Regions from separate parts of the Thalassospira sp. MBR-102 genome, predicted to be linked through region 2. Evidence: predicted binding sites of a transcription regulator. Region 2 holds the regulator's gene; the other holds the start of a gene.
What was found. The regulator HrcA, encoded in region 2, represses chaperone genes, less so after heat shock. The targets are predictions, from matches to a motif close to GTTAGCACTCNCCNNNGGNGAGTGCTAAC.
Positions count from the first base shown of each region.

Region 1: the regulator HrcA is predicted to act here: its motif matches at 5,486-5,514, upstream of groES (co-chaperone GroES).

Region 1 is NZ_JBEPTC010000001.1:641,230-649,605, forward strand. It holds gene glmS (glutamine--fructose-6-phosphate transaminase (isomerizing)) at 1-1,667, shown strand, start outside; gene rfbB (dTDP-glucose 4,6-dehydratase) at 1,723-2,778, shown strand; gene rfbD (dTDP-4-dehydrorhamnose reductase) at 2,781-3,683, shown strand; gene rfbA (glucose-1-phosphate thymidylyltransferase RfbA) at 3,687-4,568, shown strand; gene rfbC (dTDP-4-dehydrorhamnose 3,5-epimerase) at 4,577-5,140, opposite strand; gene groES (co-chaperone GroES) at 5,579-5,866, shown strand; gene groL (chaperonin GroEL) at 5,926-7,581, shown strand; gene ABIE64_RS03165 (NADH:flavin oxidoreductase/NADH oxidase) at 7,704-8,376, opposite strand, start outside.
Region 2 is NZ_JBEPTC010000002.1:664,884-673,259, forward strand. It holds gene rdgB (RdgB/HAM1 family non-canonical purine NTP pyrophosphatase) at 1-256, opposite strand, end outside; gene rph (ribonuclease PH) at 356-1,072, opposite strand; gene hrcA (heat-inducible transcriptional repressor HrcA) at 1,409-2,467, shown strand; gene grpE (nucleotide exchange factor GrpE) at 2,517-3,158, shown strand; gene ABIE64_RS06400 (NAD-dependent deacylase) at 3,310-4,062, shown strand; gene ABIE64_RS06405 (ArsR/SmtB family transcription factor) at 4,069-4,749, opposite strand; gene ABIE64_RS06410 (DMT family transporter) at 4,826-5,743, shown strand; gene ABIE64_RS06415 (NIPSNAP family protein) at 5,773-6,102, shown strand; gene ABIE64_RS06420 (antibiotic biosynthesis monooxygenase family protein) at 6,099-6,452, shown strand; gene ABIE64_RS06425 (DMT family transporter) at 6,480-7,424, opposite strand; gene ABIE64_RS06430 (LysR family transcriptional regulator) at 7,667-8,376, shown strand, end outside.

The DNA of each region.
Region 1 (8,376 bases), on a different contig from region 2:
ACCTTGCCAACCGTCTTGCGGAAATGCCGCTGGCGGGGGATGTCGGCATTGGTCACACCCGCTGGGCGACCCACGGTGTGCCGACCGAAAACAATGCCCATCCGCATACCGATGGCAAGGTTGCCGTGGTGCATAACGGCATCATCGAAAATTATCAGGAAATCAAGGCTGAGCTTTCCGGCAAGGGCCGGGCTTTTGCCACTGATACCGACACTGAAGTGATTGTGCATCTGGTTTCCGACTTCCTTGATCAGGGCAAAACCCCGCGTGACGCAGTCGCCGCCACATTACATCGGATTGAGGGTGCCTTTGCGCTGGTAATCATGATTGCTGGGCAGCATGACGTGATTTTTGGCGCGCGCCGTGGCACGCCGCTTGCGGTTGGTTTGGGTGAGGGCGAGATGTATCTTGGCTCGGACGCGATGGCACTGTCGCATCTGACCAACAGGCTGATTTACCTTGAAGAAGGTGATTGGGTCGAAGTGACCCGCGATGGTGTTCAGGTCCGTGACGAGCATGACAATGACGTTACCCGTGAAACAAAGCTTTCGGCTGTTTCCGGAGCCATGATGGGCAAGGGTAACTATAACCATTTCATGCAGAAGGAAATTTTCGAACAGCCAGCCGTGATTGGCGACACGTTGCATGCCTTCATCAATCCGGCGACGCGGACGATCAAGCTGCCCGATATGCCGTTTTCGTTTAACGATGTCAGCCGGTTGACGATTGTGGCGTGCGGCACGTCCTTCTATGCCGGAATGGTGGCAAAGCACTGGATCGAACGCTATGCCGGGCTTGGCGTTGATGTCGATATCGCGTCTGAATTCCGCTATCGGTGCCCGCCGCTTCCAAAAGGGGGCGTGGCGCTATTTCTTTCGCAATCCGGCGAGACGCTTGATACCTTGGCTGCCCTTCGTTATGCGAAGTCAAAGGGGCAGAAAATTGTTTCCATCGTCAATGTTGCCGAAAGCACGATTGCACGCGAAAGCGATGTGGTCTTGCTGACCTATGCCGGGCCGGAAATCGGGGTCGCATCGACCAAGGCCTTTACCACGCAATTGACTGTTCTGGCCTGTCTTGCTGTGACGATCGGGCGCGATAACGGCACTCTTGCCAAGGACGAGGAAGCCGCCATCGTCAACGCGCTGACCGAAGTGCCAAAACATGCGGCCGAAGTCCTTCATCATGACGATGAAATCCGTGAACTTGCGATCAATATCGCTGATGCGCGCGATGTGCTTTATATCGGCCGCGGCCTTGGCTATCCGATTGCGATGGAAGGGGCGCTAAAGCTTAAGGAAATTTCCTATATCCACGCCGAAGGCTATGCGGCGGGCGAGATGAAGCACGGCCCGATTGCCCTGATTGATCAGTCGGTTCCGATCATCGTGATTGCACCGTCCGACGAACTTTTTGAAAAAACCGCATCGAACATGCAGGAAGCGGCCGCACGAGGCGGACGGGTAATTTTCCTGTCTGATGCAGAGGGACTTGCGAAGCTTGGCGAGATGGCATCGGCCACGGTAGAGCTGCCAAAGGTTGCCGATTTTGTTGCGCCAATCCTGTATACTATTCCGGTTCAGATGTTGGCCTATCATGTGGCGGTCCATAAGGGTACGGATGTCGATCAGCCCCGTAACCTCGCCAAATCGGTTACGGTGGAATAAGGTCGATATTTCAGGCGACAGGTTGCACAGGTAGTTGGATAAACGGGCGGGGCCTATGAAAGTCATTGTGACAGGTGGTGCAGGGTTTATCGGGTCGGCGGTCTGCCGACTTTTGGCCGGGCAGAAAAAGATCGAGGTTCTCAACCTTGATAAGCTGACCTATGCGTCTGATTTGCGCACTGTTGAAAGTGTTTCTTCGCTACCCAACTATTGTTTCGTAAAACAGGATATCTGCAATCGGGCGGAACTTGACCGGGTCTTTGAAGATTTTCAACCCGATGCTGTGATGCATCTGGCGGCAGAAAGCCACGTAGACCGTTCGATTGACGGGCCGTCTGAATTTATTCAGACGAATCTTGTTGGTACATTCACCCTGCTGGAAGCAGCACGTGATTATTTCAACGGCTTGTCTGCTGAACGACGGTCGACTTTCCGGTTTCATCATATTTCGACTGACGAGGTGTATGGTTCGCTTGGGGACGAGGGGCTTTTTACAGAAGAAACCCCCTATGCGCCCAATTCGCCATATTCTGCAAGCAAGGCGGGATCGGATCACCTGGTGCGCGCCTGGCATCATACGTATGGGTTGCCGGTGATTATCAGCAATTGTTCGAACAATTACGGGCCCTATCAATTCCCCGAGAAGCTGATCCCCCTGATGATCCTGAATATCTTGCATGGCAAGGCGTTGCCGGTTTATGGCGATGGCAAAAACACGCGGGACTGGCTTCATGTTGAAGACCATGCAGACGCGCTTTTTACCATTTTGACCGAGGGACGAATTGGCGAGAAATACAATGTCGGTGGTTGCAACGAAGTTGCAAATATTGATGTCGTGCGCAGCATATTTGATGTTGTGTCGCGGTTTCAGCCCGATGCTGTGACAGGTGACTTTGAGGCGCAGGTTCGGTTCGTGACCGACCGCCCGGGGCATGACTGGCGGTATGCGATTGATCCATCCAAGACACGCGACGAGCTTGGCTGGGAACCAAAACACAGCTTTGAAAGCGGTCTGGAGCAGACAGTGAAATGGTATCTGGCAAATCGGGCGTGGTGGGAGCCCATCCTGAAAGATAAATATGCAGGTGAGCGGCTCGGAACGGTGAAATAGTGATGATTAATGCACTTGTCTTTGGCGCAAACGGCCAATTGGGAAGAAGTCTGGCGCTATGTGGCGCGGCTTTTCCGAAAGTCCGTTTGACACTCTTGGATCGAAGCAAGTGTGATTTATCTGATCTGTCGACAATTGCTTCGGCCATTCGGGACAATCAACCGCATGTGATCATCAATGCTGCTGCTTATACGGCTGTTGATCTTGCCGAAAATGATCGTGAGAACGCCTATCATATCAACTGCGATGCTGTTGATATGATGGCCCGGGCTGCCGACGATCTTGATATTCCGCTGATCCATTTTTCAACCGATTATGTTTTTGATGGCGCGTCACAGCGCCCATACTGCGAAGATGATCCGGTCGCGCCACTTGGCGTTTACGGTGCCAGCAAACTGGCAGGCGAATGCGCGGTGAGGGCTGCGGCTAAGCGCCACCTTATTTTGCGCACAGCCTGGGTTTACAGTCCGTTTGGCAAGAATTTCGTGAAAACGATGCTGGGATTAATGGCGCAACGTGATGTTCTGACGATTGTGAATGATCAGCATGGATGTCCGACATCGGCAATTGATCTGGCGAATGCGACCTTGCGATTATTACCGGTGATACTTGATCTGAACTTTAACGGGTTTGGGACATACCATCTTGTTTCCGATAATCAGATGACGTGGTTTGATTTCGCCAAACGTATTCAGGATGCAGCGATTGCGCAGTTTGGGGCAAATTGGACTGGGAAAAATTGCAGGATCGATCCGGTAAACTCGGATGCCTTTCCAACGATTGCCAAGCGTCCAGCCTATTCCATAATGTCGACACAGAAATTTACCGATACTTTCGGTTATGGGCTGCCTGATATTTCGGAAAGCCTTCCGACATGTTTGAACAACCTTGAAGCGGGCAGATAGAAAATGCGTAAAGGCATCATTCTTGCGGGCGGAACCGGATCGCGGTTGCATCCGTCGACAATGGTTGTGTCAAAGCAGCTGTTGCCGGTTTACGACAAGCCAATGGTCTATTACCCGCTGACGACATTGATGTTGGCCGGGATCAGGGAAATCCTTTTGATCAGTACGCCGCGCGATTTACCGTTATTTCGTGAGCTGTTGGGTGATGGTCAGAGGTGGGGGCTTCAGATCGAATATGCAGTTCAGGAAGAGCCCCGCGGTCTTGCCGATGCGTTTCGGGTTGGGGCTGCATTTATCGGCGATGACCCGTGCTGTCTGGTTCTGGGGGATAACATATTTTTCGGGCATGGCCTGACCGAGCTTCTGGTCAACGCGATGAAGCAGACCACCGGCGCAACGGTTTTTGCCTATTATGTGCAGGACCCTGAACGTTACGGTGTCGTCGAATTCGATAACAAGGGAATGGCAAAGGGAATTGAAGAAAAGCCGAAAGAGCCGAAATCGAATTATGCCGTGACCGGGATGTATTTCTATGACGCGCAGGTCGTTGAAATCGCAAGATCCATAAAACCATCGGCGCGTGGCGAGCTTGAAATTACCGATGTCAACAATGCGTATCTGGAACGCGGGCAGTTGCATGTGGAAAAGATGGGGCGCGGATATGCCTGGCTTGATACTGGAACCCATGGTGCGATGCTTGATGCCGCAAACTTTGTTGAAACAGTAGAAAAGCGGCAAAGCCTTAAAATTGCTTGTCCCGAAGAAATAGCATTACGCACAGGTCTGATTGATGAGGGGCAATTTGAAAAGCTGATTGATGCCTTTGGTGCCAGCTCGTATCGCGACTATCTAATATCCGTTTTGCGCAGCCTGCATCGGATGTAGACGACAGTTCAGTTTTCGTCTCTAACTGTTTCAAGATACTTTTTGAACGACATCGCATTGGTATCTTTGGCTGACAGTATCAGCTGGCTTTCATCCATCGGCCAGTTGATGCCAAGATCCGGATCGTTCCATAGAATAGCATGCTCGGCCGAAGGGGTGTAAGGCCTGCTGACCTTGTAGACGACTTCTGTGTCGGGGGCGAGCGTCAGAAAACCATGAGCAAATCCGCGCGGAACAAAAATCTGGTTCCAGTCATCGGCGTTGATTTCGGCAATAACCGATTTGCCAAGTGTTGGCGAATTGGGACGAATGTCGACGGCAACGTCTAGGATTCGACCGCGCAGAACCCGAACGAGTTTGTCTTGGGCATACGGTTCGCGCTGGAAATGCAGGCCGCGCAAAACACCGGGGCTTTTGGAAAAGGAATGGTTATCCTGAACGAAATCCTGCGTGATTCCGGCCTGTGAAAACTCCTCCTGATTATAGGTTTCGGAGAAGAATCCCCGCTCGTCTTCGAATTTTCTCGGGAAGAGCAGTTTGACCTCGGGAATTTCCAGAGATTCGATCTTCATAAAATCACCATTTTGGGACCCAAGTGGTCCAGTCGGGCTAATGACCTGCAAGACGAATATCCTACTTAGCATAACTTATAAAGATGCGTTGGGGATTTGGTTAAATCAACGCCAATGAGTTTATGCTGGCGAATGAAGAATTTCGGAAATCGTGTCACAATATTGCCCTTTGTCATGTGAGGTGTCGCGTGATAGGCATGGCATCAGAAAATGATCGTGGCGCGGCGCGTGGGCGAAGCGCGTCGGCTTCATTCTCGCAAGTGCGAGAAAATCCCCAAAATCATGATATTTTTGCGTCCTTTTGCTCTCTTCTGTTGACAAATTCCGATGGCTTCAATACATGCTGTTAGCACTCGCCGGGGGTGAGTGCTAATACGGGCTCATCCCGGTTAGTTTTAGTTTAAAACGAGCCTTAGCTTAAACACGGAGTTGTCTAACATGAAGTTCCGTCCGTTACATGATCGTGTGCTGGTCCGTCGTGTCGAATCCGACACCAAGACTGCCGGTGGCATCATTATCCCGGATACCGCGAAAGAAAAACCGCAGGAAGGCGAGATCATCGCTGTCGGTTCCGGTGTTCGCAAAGAAGACGGCTCGCTTGTCGCGCTTGACGTCAAGGCTGGTGACAAGGTTCTGTTCGGCAAATGGTCGGGCACCGAAGTCAAGGTCGATGGCGAAGAGCTGCTGATCATGAAAGAGTCCGACATTATGGGCATCATGGAATAAGTCAGCCTTTTGGTGACTTAAATCCACGTTCATCCGTCTCATAGAGAGGAAAGAATATTATGGCTGCTAAAGAAGTGAAATTCTCCACCGACGCCCGCGCCAAAATGCTGCGCGGTGTCGACATCCTTGCTGATGCCGTTAAAGTGACGCTCGGCCCGAAAGGCCGTAACGTTGTCATCGAAAAATCCTTTGGCGCACCGCGTGTGACCAAGGACGGTGTTTCGGTGGCCAAGGAAATCGAACTTTCTGACAAGTTCGAAAACATGGGCGCACAGATGCTGCGTGAAGTGGCTTCCAAAACCGCCGATCTGGCTGGTGACGGCACCACCACCGCAACCGTTCTGGCACAGGCAATCGTTCGTGAAGGCAACAAGTCCGTTGCTGCAGGCATGAACCCGATGGACCTGAAACGCGGTATCGATCTTGCGACGACCAAAGTAATTGAAGCCATCCAGAGCCGCGCACGTAAAGTGTCGGGCAAGGACGAAATCGCACAGGTTGGTAACATTTCGGCCAACGGTGACCGTGAAGTCGGCGACATGATCGCTGAAGCCATGGAAAAAGTTGGCAACGAAGGTGTTATCACCGTCGAGGAAGCCAAGGGCCTGCACACCGAACTCGACGTTGTCGAAGGCATGCAGTTTGATCGTGGTTACCTGTCGCCGTACTTCGTAACCAATCCGGAAAAGATGGTTGCCGAACTCGACAACCCGTATGTTCTTCTGTTCGACAAAAAAGTTTCCTCGCTGCAGCCGCTGCTGCCGCTTCTGGAAGCTGCCGTTCAGTCGGGAAAGCCGCTTCTTATCATTGCTGAAGACGTCGAAGGCGAAGCTCTTGCGACCCTCGTCGTCAACAAGCTGCGCGGCGGTCTGAAAATCGCTGCTGTCAAAGCACCGGGCTTCGGCGATCGTCGCAAAGCAATGCTCGAAGACATTGCCATCCTTACCGGTGGTCAGGTTGTCTCAGAAGATCTTGGCATCAAGCTTGAGAGCGTTACGCTCGATATGCTCGGTACCGCGAAATCGATCACCATCACCAAAGAAGAAACCACCATCGTTGATGGTGCCGGTGAGAAAGCCCAGATCGAAGCCCGCGTTGGCCAGATCCGTGCACAGATCGAAGAAACCACTTCGGATTATGACCGCGAGAAACTGCAGGAACGTCTTGCGAAACTCGCTGGCGGTGTTGCCGTGATCAAAATCGGTGGCGCTTCGGAAATCGAAGTGAAAGAACGCAAAGACCGCGTTGACGATGCCCTGCACGCAACTCGCGCTGCTGTTGAAGAAGGTATCGTTGCTGGTGGCGGTACGGCTCTGCTGTACGCGACCCGCGCTCTTGACGGTCTTGAAGGTGTAAACCATGACCAGACCATCGGTGTCGACATCGTTCGTCGCGCGCTGCAGGCTCCGGTCCGTCAGATCGCTCAGAACGCAGGTGTTGATGGCGCAGTTGTCGCTGGCAAGCTGCTTGAGCAGGACGATGTTGAATTCGGCTTCGACGCCCAGAAAGGTGAATACACCAACCTGGTCAAAGCCGGCATCATCGACCCGGCCAAAGTTGTTCGTACTGCCCTGCAGGACGCAGCATCGGTCGCAGGTCTGCTGATCACCACCGAATGCATGATCGCTGAAAAGCCGGAAGATAAATCCTCCGGTGGCGCGCCTGACATGGGCGGCATGGGTGGTATGGGCGGTATGGGCGGTATGGGCTTCTAAGCCTTACCACCAACCGACCTTCTTGCTACGGAAAGGGTCTCGCATTTGCGAGGCCCTTTTTGTTTTTGTATCGATTGCGATAAAAATCCCCGCAATCAGATGAGTTGCGGGGATTTTTCAGATTAACCGAACAGCTTTTTAAGTGTGCGTGGCTGACAGCGCAGATACTGATTGGCCGCCTTGACCTCGGCACCAAGGCTTGCTGCCGCATGCCACGGCCAGCGCGGGTCATAAAGAATGCCACGCGCCAGCGCAATGGCATCGGCCTGACCGGTGAAGACAATGGCCTCTGCCTGTTCTGCTTCGGTAATCAGGCCAACCGCGATGGTGGTCATGCCGGTTTCCGATTTGATGCGATCTGCAAAGGGGACCTGATAGTTCGGGCCAACGGGGATATTCTGATCGATGTGAAGACCGCCAGATGACACATGGATAAAATCGCAACCGCGTTCCTTCAGGACACGGGCCAATTCGACGCTTTGATCAATATCCCAGCCGCCTTCGACCCAATCAGAAGCCGAAATCCGAATGCCGACCGGTTTGGCAGGATCGAAAGCTGCGCGAACTGCATCATAAACCTCGATCACGATCCGCATACGATTTTCAAGCGATCCGCCATAGTCGTCATCGCGTTTGTTGGAATGTGGTGAGAGGAATTGATGGAGCAGGTACCCGTGTGCCCCGTGAATTTCGATGGCATCAAGACCAAGTCGATCCGCGCGCTTGGCCGCATCGGCAAAGCCCTGAATGATTTCGCGGATGCGTGAGGTGTTGAGTGCCTCTGGTTCCGGGTCG
Region 2 (8,376 bases):
CCCCATCAAGGGCGGAAACCGCCATGCCGCTATCATCAGACAGGGCTGGCAGATTGGCGGCCTTTGTTGCCGCCAACGACTTCAACTGTGCATTGCCAATAAAACTGTTTTCGGTTTCTTCGGGTTCGGGAAGATTCAAATCGCCTGCTGAAACCACTTCGATCCCGAACGGATCAAGCAGTTCGGCAATCTCCTTGATCTTGCCTTTGTTGTGGCTGGCAATAACGAGTTTTTTTTCCGTAAAGCGACGGGCCATGATGCTGCCTAGAGATATTCGGGTCGTTAAGACGAAGACGGTTGAAAACCACAAAAACAATATCGGGCGAACCATATCCAGGCTCGCCCGAATAAATTCTTAGATGCCAATCGCTGCTCGCTGTTTGGCAAACAGTTCCTTGCAGCCTTTTTCCGCCAGTTCAAACATCTTGTCATAAGCAGAACGATCAAACGGCACATCTTCCGCGGTCGCCTGAACCTCAACAATGCCGCCACTGCCCGCCAGAACAAAGTTCGCATCCGCACCCGCATTGCTGTCTTCGGCATAATCAAGATCAAGAACCGCTTCACCCTGATAAATACCGCACGAAATTGCGGCAACCGGCTGAGTCAACGGGATTTCCTTGATCAGGCCAAGACGGCGTACGCCCTGAAACGCCAGATGGGCGGCAACATAGGCACCCGTGATTGATGCGGTGCGTGTTCCGCCATCAGCCTGGATAACGTCGCAATCAAGGCGCATCTGCATTTCACCCATGCCCTTAAGGTCAGCGACCGCACGGATCGAACGCCCGATCAGGCGCTGGATTTCCTGGGTCCGACCCGACTGGCCACCGCGTGCGGCCTCGCGCTGCATGCGGCTGTCGGTTGCACGCGGCAGCATGCCATATTCTGCAGTGATCCAACCCTTGCCGGAATTACGCATCCAGCCTGGCACCTTGTCCTCGACCGTCGCGGTACAAATCACATGGGTATCGCCAAATTTAATCAGGCAGGAGCCCTCTGCATATTTGGAAACACCTGTCTCAATGGAAACGTCGCGAAGCTGATCGAAATTACGGCCGGATGGACGCATGGGGTCTGAACCTCTTTGTTCTGGGTCGGATCAACCTGCATGGCTGATCAACGATGGCTGAAATTGCGGCCAAAGCTACTGAGCATCGTATCAAAGGTCCAGCAGTTTCCCCGAAAATAACGGCAAAATCCCAGCAACACTATGCCTCAGATCCACGCGCAAAAACCATAAATGGCACTCGATTCGCGACGAATTCAAAGATTTGGCAGGACTAACTTCCTGATTGATACCATCGTTTGCCCGTCCTCCGGCTATCACCAATCTGCCAGCTTCATTGACGCCTGCCCGCCACCTCACTAAATTCCACGCAACACATTTGGTTTTGACAGGTTTAACATGGCGCTGTTTGACGACACATTGCTGGGCGACATGAACGCGCGATCCCGCGAAGTCTTTCGCCAGATCGTAGATGCCTATGTCGAAACCGGCGAACCGATCGGATCACGATCCATCGCGCGCCGCATGTCAGAAAACCTCTCGGCGGCGACCATCCGCAATGTCATGTCCGATCTTGAGGAAATGGGGCTTCTGGTTGCCCCCCATATTTCGGCCGGTCGATTGCCAAGCGAGAAAGGCCTGCGTCTTTTCGTCAATGCGCTGATGGAAGTCGGTGATCTACCAAATGCCGAGCGCGATCAATTGACTAAAAATTGCGAGCAGGCCGGATATTCCCTTGATCAGATGCTGGGCGAGGCCACAAGTATGCTTTCGGGGCTGTCACGCTGTGCAGGGCTTGTGGTTGCACCGAAAACCGATGGCATCCGTTTAAAACAGATTGAATTTGTTGCGCTTTCGCCGGGCAAGGTCCTTGCGGTTCTGGTTTCGCAGACCGGTAATGTTGAAAATCGTATCCTTGATGTTCCGCCCGATTTGCCGACCTCGGCATTGACAGAAGCATCGAACTATCTAAATACCCGGTTGGCCGGAAAGACACTTGATGACGCCCGGCAATTGATGAGTTTGGAACGCGACCGCATCAAACAGGAACTCGACGAATTGTCGGCTGGACTGATTGATGCCGGACTTGCGACATGGGCCGGCGGGGTCAAGGGTTCGTCCCTGATCGTAAAGGGCCAGTCGCAATTGCTTGAAAATATCGACACGATCGAACAGCTCGAAACCGTAAGAAGGCTGTTCAACGTGCTCGAAGCACGCGATCAGATGATTGAATTGCTTGATGTCACCACGATTGCCCAAGGTGTGCAGATTTTCATCGGGTCCGAGAACAAATTGTTCGGCGGATCGGGGCTTTCGATGGTGATTTCGCCCTATCAGAATGCCGAAGGCAGCATTGTGGGCGCAATCGGGGTTGTCGGGCCGACCCGGATCAATTATGCCCGGATCATTCCGCTGGTCGATTACACCGCCAAGCTGGTCGGGCGACTGATTGGATAAACGTTGGCGCTGCGTGTCAGGCCACACAAATTGAAGGTACAGGTTAGCCATGTCGGAAACCGCAAAGAACAACCAGGACGATCTGCATGATGCCGCGTCGGCAGAAGAAACTGCCGCAGAGGATGTCGTCTCAGAAGCAACCGAAGCCGAAGGTGGCGAAGCCACCACAGATCCGGTTGCAGCACTTGAAGCAGAAGTTGCTGAGTTGAAAGACCGCCTATTGCGCGCCGCCGCCGAGGTGGAAAACACGCGCCGTCGCGCGAAGAAAGACGTCGAGGACGCCGGGAACTATGCGATTACCAAATTTGCCCGCGAACTGCTTGATGTAGGTGACAACCTCCGCCGCGCCCTTGAGGCTGCTGGCGACACGTCCAATGCCGACCCGACGATGAAAAAGCTGGTTGAAGGCGTTGAAATGACCGAACAGACGCTTCTTAAGGCACTGGAAAAGAACGGCGTTGAAAAGCTTGAACCGCTTGGGGAAAAACTTGACCCCAATCATCATCAAGCCGTGTTTGAAATGCCAAATCCTGCTTATCCAGACGGCCATGTCGCCCAGGTAATGCAGGCCGGTTACGTGCTCAAAGGTCGCCTTTTGCGCCCGGCAATGGTCGGGGTCACCAAAAACCCCGCCGGTCAGGAAGCCGCAAAAAACGACGAACCTGGCAGCAATGTTGACACCTCTGCCTGATAGCGCTGGCTGATTGCCGGTCGGGAATCCGCAAACCGGTTTTGAAAGATCAAATATTTAAACGGCCCTGCCATTTTCACGGCGGGCCGTTTTATTTTGTCCATTTCGGGTCTAATCTGGCCTGCTTGCAACAATGACATCGGAACACGCCATGCCGCTTCGTCCTGACATTATCAATATTCTGCGCGATGAAGCCGCAACGATTGTTATCTTGACCGGGGCCGGTATTTCGAAGGAAAGCGGCCTGCATACCTTCCGCGACCCCGATGGGATCTGGGCAAAATATGACATTTCCGAAGTCGCAACGCCTGAGGCATTCATCAACAATCCCGATCTTGTACATCACTTTTACAATGACAGACGCGCAGGGCTGCTTGACCCTGCAATACAGCCAAACAAGGCGCATATTGCCCTTGCCCGGCTCGAAACCAAGTGGCCAAGCGACGTTCTGCTGGTAACCCAGAATATCGACGATCTCCATGACCGCGCCGGATCAAAAAACCTTATCCATATGCATGGCGAATTGCTGAAAATCCGCTGCAATCATTGCGGGCTTCTGACGGTCTGGTCTGCCCCACTGGGACGAGACACTCCCTGTACCTCCTGCACCAAAACCGGCGGCCTACGCCCACACGTTGTCTGGTTCGGGGAAATGCCGCTTGAAATGGAACGCATTTATGCTGCTCTTGCCAAATGTGGCCTATTCATTTCAATCGGCACATCAGGGAACGTTTATCCGGCTGCCGGGTTCGTCCAAATCGCCAGTAAAGAATCTGGTGCAGAAACGGTCGAGATCAACCTGGAACCAGGTTTCGGGGCGTCCTTGTTTGATCACAGTTCATATGGCCGGGCGACTGAATTGGTTCCGGCACTGGTCGACAGCCTATTGATGGATCAAGTCTGACAACTATTAACTATCGCACAGCGCCTTGAAGTTGCGTTCGCCTTCGGGGCTGAAAATCACCACACGCGACTCCTTACTTCGCTGTGCCCAGCCCAGATCATAAAACCGGTCCAGTAACGCAGCACCAAACGACCCTGCCAAATGAGATTGTCGGGCGCTCCAATCCAGGCATTCCCGGCAAAGCGGCCTGCGGCTGGTACGCAGTTCATTCAGATTAATCCCGAACGCCTCGGCGAAATCTGCACCGGCATCTGTCAAAGCCACGCCATTATGATCTGTCGAAATCAGTTTGCGGGCCTCAAGCCCCGAAAACAGGGCAACCCCCATTTCTCCGGCCAAATGATCATAGCAAACACGTGCCTTGCGCAATGCCGGGTCCTTCGGCCCGGTTCGGACCCGATTATGTCCGACCCGACTGGCAATCCCCATCAGGACTTCCAATGCCTCGACAATATCGGGGCCCGAAAGCGTAAAATAACGATGCCGCCCCTGCTTTCGCGGGATGACGATCTGACCAGCCTCCAGCTTTGCCAGATGTGAACTCGCCGTTTGCGGCGTCACACCAGCCTCCTGTGCCAGCTCTGCAGCGGTCAGCGCGCGGCCACTCATCAGAGCGGTCAGCATGTTTGCGCGAGCCGGATCGCCAAGCAATGTAGCCACGCGGGCAATATCGGGTCCTTCTTTCATAGTTCGATGTTAATCGAAGCATTGGTCGCCAGCAATCGGTTATTTGTTCAGAATTGCCCCTGCCCCGGAGATCCGAATGACATCGTCCAAAATATCGCTACCCCTTGAAATCGGTTTGCTGGCTGTGCTCGCCCTGCTTTGGGGGTCGTCGTATCTGTTCATCAAAATCGCGCTGACCGATATCCCACCAATTACCCTGATCGCAATCAGGGTTGGCATCGCATCGCTGTTTCTTCTCGTCGTCATGTGCTGCCGTAGCGAACGTTTTCCGCGCGATGGCAAGGTTATCGGCACATTGCTGATCCAGTCGGTTTTCAACAGCCTCGGCGCATGGACAATACTTGCTTGGGGACAGCAACATGTCGAAAGCGGCCTTGCCAGTGTGCTTAATTCAACATCACCGGTTTTTGTTTTCCTGATCACGACCCTTCTGACACGGCATGAACGGGTTGACCGGTTTCGTCTTGCCGGAGCGTGCCTTGGCGTTGCTGGTGTGGTTCTGATTGTCGGCCCTGGTGTGATTATCGGACTAGGGCAGCATGTTGGCGGGCAGCTTGCCGTTCTGGCCGGAGCGATCCTCTATGCCGGAGCAGCAATCTATGGCAAGCGCTTCAACGCCCTGCCCGCAACCGTTAGCGCCGCCGCAACCATGATCTGGGCCAGCATCTTTCTGATCCCGGCCAGTCTGGTGCTGGATCGACCCTGGAACTTGACACCGTCAACGTCCGCCATTCTTGCAACGCTTGCCCTGTCGGTTTTTTGCACGGCAATCGCTTTGCTGATCTATTTCAGGCTGTTACGCACGCTTGGCTCAATGGGTGTTGCCAGTCAAAGCTACCTGCGTGCCGGGATCGGCGTCGTGCTTGGCAGCCTGTTACTTGGCGAAACCATAAGTTCCCCGGTTCTTGCTGGAATCCTCTGCACGCTTGTCGGCGTCGCAATCATCAATCTGCCGCGCGCATTCTGGCGACAGTCACCCTTTCCTAAATCATAAAATGGTCTCCCAATAAGGATATAAAGCCAATGATCACGTGTTTCATCCGCTATGAAATCGACCCTTATAAGAAGAATGCTTTTGTGGAATATGCGCGTAACTGGGGCGAGGCAATTCCACGATGCGGTGCTGATCTGGTCGGCTATTTCGCGCCTCATGAAGGAACAATATCGACCGCTTACGCAGTTTATCATTTGCCGGATCTGGCAGCATATGAAGCCTATCGCGCCCGCCTGTCACAAGACCCACTGGGGCATGAAAACTATCAGTTCGCCCAACGTGAAAAATTCATCCTGCGCGAAGAACGCCAGTTTTTCAAAATCGCCTCTACCCCGCATGCGGAACTGGTCAAGCCATGATTGCCGTCATTTTCGAAGTCCTGCCTCACCCGCAACATCGTAACGAATATTTCTCGATCGCAAAGGACCTCCGGTCGGTACTTGAAACAATCGACGGCTTCATTTCCATCGAACGGTTCGAAAGCCTTAACGAGCCGGGCAAAGTTCTGTCTCTTTCTTTCTGGCGCGATGAAAAAGCCGTCATGGCATGGCGCAATGTCGGTGAACACCGCATTGCACAGAACAAAGGTCGTAACCGGATTTTCGACGATTATCGTCTGCGGGTCGCCCATGTCATGCGTGATTATGGAATGCATGAACGGGCCGAAACACCCGATGATTCCCGCAAGCAACACGACGACAGTTCATAACGGATAAACAGGTTTTCCGAAGAAAGGCTAAACTTTCGCCGTTGCAGCCTTGCGATTTCCATCGCTTTCATCATCTTCGGCGGGCACAACCGAAACCGGTTTTGCCCCGCCTCTGTAATCCAGCAAGGCAACCGCCAGCACGACAATCGCCGCCCCGACAAAAATCACCGGCACCGGAAGCATGTCAAAGAAGATCAGATCCATTGCTACAGAAAACGGCAAGGCCGTATAGGCTGCTGGCGAAATGACACTGGCATCCGCAACCCGAACAGCCCGCAGAACCATGTAGTTGGTCAGCATGGCAAAGAAACCTGCACCCGCAGAATAAAGCCAGTCAGAGAAGGCCGCCGGTTGCCACATGATGACGGCAACCGGCACCCAGATCACAATGGCGACAATCTGGGGCCAGAACAGCATGGAGAAATTCGTCTCGGTCCGGGTCAGAACCTTGGCATAAAGCGTTTGTGCGGAAAAACAGAACGCCCCGATCAGGGCTGCGGCAACCCCCAATGGAACGCCAAATCCGTCCATTTTGGGAACGCACATTACCCAAACGCCAACAAGTCCAAGAAGGGTTGCGATCACTTTACGTGCCGTCAACTGCTCGCCAAGAATCACAACGGCAAGCATCACGGTCAGCAAGGCCTCGATGAACAGATAGGCATTTACCTCGGCAATACTCATCTGGCGAAGGGCAAAGAACACAAAAAACAGCGATCCGTACCAAAGAACGCCGCGCGCCAGATGCGCATAAGGTCGCTTGGTCCGGATCGACCTGGTGCCAATAAACATCAGGATGATCACGAACACAGCCACCGTCGTCACTGCACGCATCGCGAGAATTTGTGCCGTCGACACATCATGGGATACCAGCTTGGCACAGACATCGACAAAAACGCCCGATGCCATCGCCGCCGTCATCCACAAAACGCCGCGAAAATTGCCGCTGAGGCGCAAAAGCGTCCCGGTCATCACCTGATCATGATCTCTGGAATTAAAGTGGGTTTCCGACAGCGGGGAGACTGCTGCGGGGTGGCGCAAGGAGACTATCTATCGATCAGCCGGAAACCCTTTTCATTCAGCAGTGTGCCCGCAAAAATTGAAAAATGCGAATGAGGAGTTTTCAGCCATTGATGAGAATTTTTTGCCCCAAACCACATTCAGGCCTGTTACACAGGAATAAACTCTAAAACCCTGTCCCACGGAAATGTTCGATGCGCCGCAAACTGCCCCCCTTACGCGCGCTTGTCGCTTTTGAAGCCACCGCCCGCCATCAAAGTGTGAAGGCGGCGGCTGAAGAATTGCATGTCACCCAAAGTGCGATCAGCCATCAATTGCGTCAGCTTGAAGAATGTCTTGGCGTTGTCCTGTTTGTTCGCAAGGGACGCGGGCTCAGCCTGACCAAATCGGCAACCCGTCTGCTCCCGCGCCTGACAGAAGCCCTTGATGGCATTGCCGATATCACCGGCGAAGTCGGGCCCGACAAGGGCAAGGCGATCCGTATAGGCGCATTGGCAACCCCTGCCTTGACCGTTCTGTTAAACGAGCTTGGTGACCTGCAGGCCCGTATGCCTGCCGATATTCCCGTTCAGTTTCGCAAGATCGAATTTGATGATGATCTTGATCCACTTGAAATCGACATCGCCCTTCAGATCGCACCAAAAGATTTGCCGGGGCTTGATGGCTGGATCACCGAACTTCTGACTCCCGAAATTTACAATGCTTTTGCTGCGCCTGAATGGCTCGAAAAGCGCGGACTTGATCCCTGCAATATCGATGTCGGTTCACTTGGATCGCGCGATATCCTGCTGATCGACAGCGACAGCGAACAATTTTCGCAGATTGCCAACTGGTTTGATCGCGCCACCTTTTCACTCGATGATTGCTGGACCTTCAGCCATCATATCTGGGCACTCGAAGCAGC